DNA from 2 places in the Streptomyces sp. NPDC007983 genome. Region 2 is predicted to be linked to the other one. Evidence: riboswitches for the same ligand, from Rfam matches in the RefSeq annotation. Region 2 holds a riboswitch; the other holds the start of a gene.
What was found. Region 2 has a riboswitch for S-adenosylmethionine ahead of ACFZCY_RS07435 (aminotransferase class V-fold PLP-dependent enzyme). Riboswitches for the same ligand answer to the same signal wherever they lie in the genome.

Region 1 (3,979 bases), on a different contig from region 2:
GCGGCGGCCATCCTGCCGAGCGCCTTGCCGTCCTGGTGGCGGTGCTTGCGCACGCCGATGTCGACCTGGGCGAGGGCGTCGAGCCCGACCGTGTGCAGCGCGTCGACGAGCAGGCCCAGCTCGACCCCGTACCCGACGGGGAACGGCAGCCGCTCCAGCAGCGAGCGCCGGGCCGCGTACTCGCCGCCCAGCGGCTGGACGAACCCGGCCAGCTGCGGCCAGTGCAGGTTCAGCAGCGGCCGGGCGACCAGCTCGGTGACCCGTCCGCCTTGGCCCGCGGTGTCCCGCAGCGGCCGGTCGTACATGCCCTTGACCAGCTGCACCTCCGGGTCGGTGAGCAGCGGCCCGACGATCCCGGAGACGAAGCGGGCGTCGAATTCGCGCAGGTCGGCGTCGATGAAGCAGACGATGTCGCCGCTGGTCGCCAGCAGCGACCGCCACAGCACCTCGCCCTTGCCGGGCAGCGCGGGCAGCCGGGGCAGCAGCGTGTCGCGGTGCACCACGGCCGCCCCGGCCGCGGCGGCGACCTCGGCGGTGCGGTCCGTGGAGCCGGAGTCCAGCACCATCAGCTCGTCGACGAGCGGCATGTCCTCGGTCATCAGCTCGCGGCGGATCGCGGCGACGATCTCGCCGACGGTCGCCTCCTCGTTCAGCGCGGGCAGCACCACGCTGACGCTGGTCGCCGTGTGGCGCTTCGCGGCCAGCAGGTGGTCCAGCGGACGGTCGTCGGCCGACCAGGAGCGGTGCTCCAGCCAGCGCTCCACCTCATCCAGCACCTGTTTTGTCTCCCTGCTGTGTTCGCTTGCCGTGATCGTTGTGATCCATCTCGCGGTTCGGACGGCTGGTTCAACCCTCCGGGCCGTCGGTTACAGTCTTGAACAGCGCACATGACCTTCGTATGTCGGGGGCACCGTGCGGACAAACGCCCCGGGTACGGCCCGGCGGCCATACCGCTCATCCAGAGGGGCAGAGGGAACGGCCCGTTGAAGCCCCGGCAACCCTCCAGCTGGTCTCGTTCACTGCAGCGAGGCTCCCAGCTCGGGAAGGTGCCAATTCCGTCTCGTGGCGAAATGCGTCCCGAGGAAGATGAGGAGAAAGGGCCTCGCCTCCATGGCTGTGCAATCCGTAGAAAGCTCAACCAACTCCGCCGCCGCTGATTCCCCGGCGTCTTCCGCTTCCGCCGCGTTCGGTCCCGCCGTCGCCCTGTCCTGCCGCGAGTGCGGTGAGCGCTTCGACCTCGGACCGATCTTCGCTTGCGCGTCGTGTTTCGGGCCGCTGGAGGTCGCGTACGACCTTCCGGGCGGCGACCCCGAGGGGCTGCGGCGGCAGATCGAGGCCGGTCCCGACAACATCTGGCGCTACGCGCCGCTGCTGCCCGTCCCCGCCGACGTGGCCACGCTCCCCAGCCTGAGCCCGGGCTTCACCCAGCTCGTCAAGGCCGACCGGCTCGCCCGTGAGCTGGGCATCACCGGCGAGCTGCACGTCAAGGACGACTCCGGCAACCCGACCCACTCCTTCAAGGACCGGGTCGTCGCCATCGCCGTCCAGGCGGCCCGCACCTTCGGCTTCACCACCCTGTCCTGCTCCTCCACCGGCAACCTGGCCGGCGCGGTGGGCGCCGCGGCCGCCCGTTCCGGCTTCCGCTCGTGCGTCTTCATCCCGCACGACCTGGAGGCGGGCAAGGTCGTCATGGCCGCCGTCTACGGCGGTGACCTGGTCGGCATCGAGGGCACGTACGACGACGTCAACCGCTTCTGCAGCGAGCTGATCGGCGACCCGGTGGGCGAGGGCTGGGGCTTCGTCAACGTCAACCTGCGGCCGTACTACGGCGAGGGCTCCAAGACCCTGGCGTACGAGATCTGCGAGCAGCTCGGCTGGCGGCTGCCGGACCAGATCGTCATCCCGATCGCCTCCGGCTCCCAGCTCACCAAGATCGACAAGGGGCTCAAGGAGCTGATCGCGCTCGGTCTGGTCGAGGACAGGCCGTACAAGATCTTCGGCGCCCAGGCCGAGGGCTGCTCCCCGGTCTCCACCGCCTTCAAGGCGGGCCACGACGTGGTGCGCCCGCAGAAGCCGAACACCATCGCCAAGTCGCTGGCCATCGGCAACCCGGCGGACGGTCCGTACGTCCTGGACATCGCGCGCCGCACCGGCGGGGCGGTCGAGGACGTCACCGACGAGCAGGTGGTCGACGCGATCAAGCTGCTCGCCCGCACCGAGGGGATCTTCGCGGAGACCGCGGGCGGTGTGACCGTCGGCGTGACCAAGAAGCTGATCGAGGACGGGCTGCTCGACCCGTCCCTGACGACCGTCGTCCTGAACACCGGCGACGGCCTCAAGACCCTCGACGCGGTGGCCCCCACCACGGGTCCCTCCGCCATCATCCGACCCACCCTTGACTCGTTCCGAGAGGCTGGCCTCGCATGAGCGTCAACGTCCGAATCCCGACCATCCTGCGTACCTACACCGGCGGCCAGGCCGAGGTCAGCGCCGAGGGCGCGACCCTCGCCGAGGTTCTGGCGGACCTGGAGAAGAACCACGCGGGCATCGCGGCCCGCGTCCTGGACGACACCGGCAAGCTGCGCCGCTTCGTGAACGTCTACGTCAACGACGACGACGTGCGGTTCGCCGAGGGCCTGGGCACGGCCACGCCGGACGGCGCCGGGGTGTCGATCATCCCCGCCGTCGCGGGTGGCTGCTGACGCCCCATCACCCCTCTCACCTCTGGAAATCGCCCCGTCCGGGAAGAAGCGGACGGGGCGATTCCGTGTGTGGAATCGCGATAGAGTTGCCCCGCCTCGACCAAGGGGCGCGGGCTTCCCCATCGGCCCCGGCGCCGGAACCGCATATGAGAACTCGTCAACTTGTGCGCAAACTGTGTGCGCGATTTGTCGGGTTGGTACCCTATGTCCCGCCGGGTTTGCCCGAACTTCACAGGAATTCTCCACTTATTACCGATCGGCCGTGCCCAGAATTCTCGTCCAATTGACCTGTTGCAGAGGGCGTTGGGACGGATACATTCAGCGGCGGTCGACGCGTTCCGGCGCACACCCCCCTCGACTCGGGGGGTGAGGTCTGACCCGGGTCCGCGGAGTGCGGTCCTGCGCAAGGGCCAGCAATAGGGGAGTTAGGAATGGCTCAGGGCACCGTCAAGTGGTTCAACGCGGAGAAGGGGTACGGCTTCATCGCGGTCGACGGTGGTGCGGACGTGTTCGTCCACTACAGTGCGATCCAGATGGACGGTTACCGCACCCTCGAGGAAGGCCAGCGGGTCGAGTTCGAGATCTCGCAGGGCCAGAAGGGCCCGCAGGCGGACATGGTCCGCGTGGCCGTAGGCTGACGCGCCGAACGCGAGGCAGCTGACTGAAATACCGGAGGGCCCGTACCCCGCGAGGGGGCGGGCCCTCTGGCATGTCCGCGGGTTGGTACGCGGGTCGGCCCTCAAGGCTCCCTTGACGCCCGTCGGGCGCTTGCACTCTCATGGGGCGAGTGCTAATTATTGCGTTAGCACTCTGAAGGTGAGAGTGACAGAAGGATCGGGTCGGTGAGGCTCGCCGACGCCGCGCGGGGCAAGGAACCGCACGGTAGGCAGGCCGTCCGTCGCGGGCGCCAGGCGCGGTCCGGAGCAATCCACCCCGTCTTGGGAGGACCACTTCACATGGCCAAGATCATCGCGTTCGACGAGGAGGCGCGGCGCGGCCTCGAGCGCGGGATGAACCAGCTCGCCGACGCCGTCAAGGTCACCCTCGGCCCCAAGGGCCGTAACGTCGTCCTCGAGAAGAAGTGGGGCGCCCCCACGATCACCAACGATGGTGTGTCCATCGCCAAGGAGATCGAACTCGAGGACCCGTACGAGAAGATCGGCGCCGAGCTGGTCAAGGAGGTCGCGAAGAAGACGGACGACGTCGCCGGTGACGGCACGACGACCGCGACCGTTCTCGCCCAGGCGCTGGTCAAGGAGGGCCTGCGGAACGTTGCC
Region 2 (3,979 bases):
GGTCGTGCTGATCTTCTGGGTCACCCTCCAGTGGCTCGCCGCCCGCCAGGCCGACGCCCGCCCCGGAGTGGCCTACCTCGCCCATCTCGTGGGCTTCACCCTGGGTTTTCTCTACGCGTGGGCCCGGTTCGGGCGGCCGGATAGAGTGGGCGGCGCAGCCAGGTCCAGCGAGGGAGAAAGCCAGCCGTGATCACTTCGATCGTGCTCATCAAGACCAGCGTGGACCGGATCCCGGAGATCGCCGAGAAGATCGCCGCGATCGAGGGCGTGAGCGAGGTCTACTCGGTCACCGGGGCGCACGATCTGATCGCCATGGTGCGGGTGGCCCAGCACGACGACCTCGCGGACATCATCCCGGGCCAGATCTCCAAGGTCCCCGGTGTGGCCTCCACCGAGACGCACATCGCGTTCCGCACCTACTCCCAGCACGACCTGGAAGCCGCCTTCGCCATCGGCCTCGACAGCTAGCGCACGACCTGGCGCGCCGGCACGCAGCGGCCGTCCTCCGTGCGGTAGTCCCACTTCGCGCCGTCCCGGACCAGCTCCTTCACCGCCCGGACGAAGCGCTCCACGTGCTCGTCCGGGGTGCCAGCGCCGAAGCTGACGCGGATCGCGTTCAGGGAGCGCTCACCCGGGGCGGCCTCGGGCGCACCGCACTCCCCCTGCTCACCCGGCTCGCTGTCCAGCAGGGTCCGCAGCAGCGGATGCGCGCAGAACAGCCCGTCCCGTACGCCGATCCCGTACTCCGCGGACAGCGCCGCCGCGAAGTGGGAGCTGTTCCAGCCCTCCACCACGAACGACAGCACACCCACGCGCGGCGCGTCGTCGCCGAACAGCGACAGCAGCCGCACCTGAGGCACCTCCGCAAGACCCTCCCGCACCCTCGCGATCAGCTGCCGCTCCCGGGCCACCAGGCCGTCGAACCCGGCCTCGGACAGCGCCTTGCACGCCGAGGCGATCGCGTACACCCCGATCACGTTCGGCGAGCCCGCCTCGTGCCGCGCCGCGGTGGTGTGCCACTCGACGTCCACCCCGCCGTCGTCCCGCCGCGCGACCTTACGGCTCGCGCCGCCGCCCGCCAGATACGGCCGCGCCTCGCGCAGCCAGTCGGCCCGGCCCGCCAGGACCCCCGCCCCGAACGGCGCGTACAGCTTGTGCCCCGAGAACGCCACCCAGTCCACGTCCGCCTCCGCGATGTCCACCGGGTGATGCGGGGCCAGCTGCGCGGCGTCCAGGACGATGCGGGCGCCGTGCGCGTGCGCCGCCGCGGCCAGCGCCTCCACCGGCCACAGCTCACCCGTCACGTTCGACGCGCCCGTCACGCACACCAGCGCCGGGCCCCCGTCCCGCTCCGCCAGCGCCTTCTCCAGCGTCTCCACCGCCTCGCGCGGCGAGCGCGGCGCGCTCAGGTAGCGCACCCGCACGTCCTCCCGCTGCTCCCACGGCAGCAGCGAGGCGTGGTGCTCGGTCTCGAACACGAACACCTCCGTACCGGTCGGCAGCACGGCGGCCAGCAGGTTCAGCGAGTCGGTGGTGGAACGAGTGAAGACCACCTGGTCGTCCTCCCGGCACCCCAGGAACGCCGCGACCTCCTTGCGGCTCGTCTCGAACAGGTCCGTCGACAGCTGCGACAGGTAGCCCGCTCCCCGGTGGACGCTCCCGTAGTACGGGGCATACGCGGCGACGTCGTCCCACACCCGTCGCAGGGCGGGCGCGCTGGCCGCGTAGTCCAGCGCGGCGTACGTCACCTCGCCGCCGGTGACCAGGGGCACGGTGACGTCACTGCCGAGGACGGCGAGCGGGGCGGAGGTCTCGACTGCAGAAGGGCACACGGACATGGCGAATTCTCCCGATGGGTCGCAGGCATGCGGAACATGGCTCAACGCACGGCGGATCCGCGCGGAGCGGGTGGGAAAACGGGCGCTGCGGCCCTAGCGCATTCGCTGCGTCACGGAAGAACTCCCTCGACCACCAGGACCCCTAGTGCGAGGGGTCCGCGCTTGCCGCGCGCCTCGCTGCGAGCGGCCTGGTCATCACCCGGGGCACCCCGCCACGGACGGAGGGTTGCCGGACAGCGGGCCGGGGCCGAAGTCGCTGTCGCTCGTGACCTGGCGCGATTATGCCACGGCGCTGCGCGGCGCCCAGCCCCCGTCCGCATAGTGGACCTGTCCCCCACCCTGCCCCTCCCCGAACCGGGGGCAAGCCCCCGGCCCCCCACTGCCCCTCAAGCGCCGGAGAGGCTGGGTAGCGGGGCATCTCCGCCCCCGCCCCGGAGTGGCGGCTCCGCGCCTGGCCCCGGCTCCTCGAACGCCCCCAGCTACCGCTGCGAGGTACCCCCCTGGACCTGGGAAGCGGGACATCACCGCCCCCGGCCCCGGCCCCGGCCCCGGCCCCGGAATGGCGGCTCCGCCCCTGGACCCCGCTCCTCAAGCGCCGGAGAGGCTGGGGAGCGGGGCATCTCGCCCCGCCCCGGGGTGGGGGGCTCCGCCCCCGGAGCCCGCTCCTCGAACGCCCCCAGCTACCGCTGGGAGGTACGCCCCTGGGGCTGGGGAGTGGGGCCCGTTCGCCCCGGCAGGACCCTGGAGGGACTGGGCGCCCCGGGCGCCGGGGCGGGGACCGGCCGGGGGTCTGGGGGCGCAGCCCCCGGTTTCGGGAAGGGGCGGGGTGGGGGACGAGCACCGGACCGGTCCCGGCCCCACGTGTCCGCGACCAACGGAGGGGCTTGTGCCCCGGGCGCGAGGCCGGGGCGCGGGGCAGAGCCCCGGTTCGGGAAGGGGCGGGGTGGGGAAGAGGCCGCGGCCGCGCGCTCCTACGCGTTGCTCGCGTGCACCCAGCGTTCCAGGGCGTCCCTCGCCGCGCCCGAGTCGATGGACTCGGCGGCTCGGGCGACGCCCGTCGCGATGCGGGCCGGGAGCGGGGCGTCCGCCGGGTCGCGGTGCCAGTCCAGGGTCGCCAGGGCCGCGCCCGCGTTCAGCAGGACCGCGTCCCGTACCGGGCCCGTCTCGCCCGCCAGGAGCCGGCGTGCCACGTCCGCGTTGTACGAGGCGTCGGCGCCGCGCAGGGCCTCCACCGGGGCCAGGTCGAAGCCGATGTCGCGCGGGTCGAAGGACTCCTGGCGGACCGTGCCGTCCCGTACCACCCACACCTGGGAGGTCGCGGTCACGGTGAGTTCGTCCAGGCCGTCGTCGCCCCGGAAGACCAGCGCCGAGGAGCCGCGCTCGGCCAGCACCCCGGCCATGATCGGCGCCATCCGGGCGTCGGCGACGCCCGTCACCTGGCAGCGGACCCGGGCCGGGTTGGTGAGGGGGCCGAGCCAGTTGAACGGGGTGGCGATGCCCAGTTCACGGCGGGCCGCCGCGACGTGCCGCAGCGAGGGGTGGAACTTGACCGCGAAGCACATGGTGATGCCCGCTTCCTCGGCGATCTCGGCCACCCGGGCCGGGCTGAGGTCCAGGTTGACGCCGAGCTTCTCCAGGACGTCGGAGGCGCCGCTCGCGGAGGACGAGGCGCGGTTGCCGTGCTTGACGACGCGCGCGCCCGCACCGGCCGCCACCAGGGCGGACATGGTCGAGATGTTGACGGTCCTGGCGCGGTCGCCGCCGGTGCCGACGATGTCGACGGTCGGCCCGGGCACCTCGATCGTCTTGGCGTGCCCGTACATGGCGCGGACGAGGCCGGAGAGTTCCGCGACGGTCTCGCCCTTGGCCCGCAGCGCGACCGCGAACCCGGCGATCTGCACGTCGGTGGCCTCACCGCGCATGATGCGGTCCATCGCCCAGGCGGTGTCGTCGGCGGTGAGGTCCTGGCCGCCGAGGAGCGAGCTGAGCACGTCCGGCCAGGTGCGGGCCGTCGCGGTGCTGTCGCCTCCGGCTGGGGTCACAACGTCCATGGTCCGCTCCTGAATGATGCCTGGGCCGCACAGCTCACACGGCTGGATCAGCGCTCGATCAGGGCAAGCCTATCGGCCTGACAACGGCCA

Region 1: it holds a riboswitch for S-adenosylmethionine, as region 2 does, so the genes downstream of both, thrC (threonine synthase) here and ACFZCY_RS07435 (aminotransferase class V-fold PLP-dependent enzyme) in region 2, are expected to answer to the same signal.

What each region holds. Positions count from the first base shown of each region.
Region 1 covers NZ_JBIBJI010000001.1:128,470-132,448, reverse strand. Annotated here, with positions in the region: gene ACFZCY_RS00605 (glucosyl-3-phosphoglycerate synthase) at 1-776, opposite strand, end outside; SAM riboswitch class I at 952-1,093, shown strand; gene thrC (threonine synthase) at 1,111-2,427, shown strand; gene ACFZCY_RS00595 (MoaD/ThiS family protein) at 2,424-2,702, shown strand; gene ACFZCY_RS00590 (cold-shock protein) at 3,134-3,340, shown strand; gene groL (chaperonin GroEL) at 3,659-3,979, shown strand, end outside.
Region 2 covers NZ_JBIBJI010000002.1:672,792-676,770, reverse strand. Annotated here, with positions in the region: gene ACFZCY_RS07445 (rhomboid family intramembrane serine protease) at 1-190, shown strand, start outside; gene ACFZCY_RS07440 (Lrp/AsnC family transcriptional regulator) at 187-468, shown strand; gene ACFZCY_RS07435 (aminotransferase class V-fold PLP-dependent enzyme) at 465-1,838, opposite strand; SAM riboswitch class IV at 1,992-2,109, opposite strand; gene trpD (anthranilate phosphoribosyltransferase) at 2,810-3,889, opposite strand.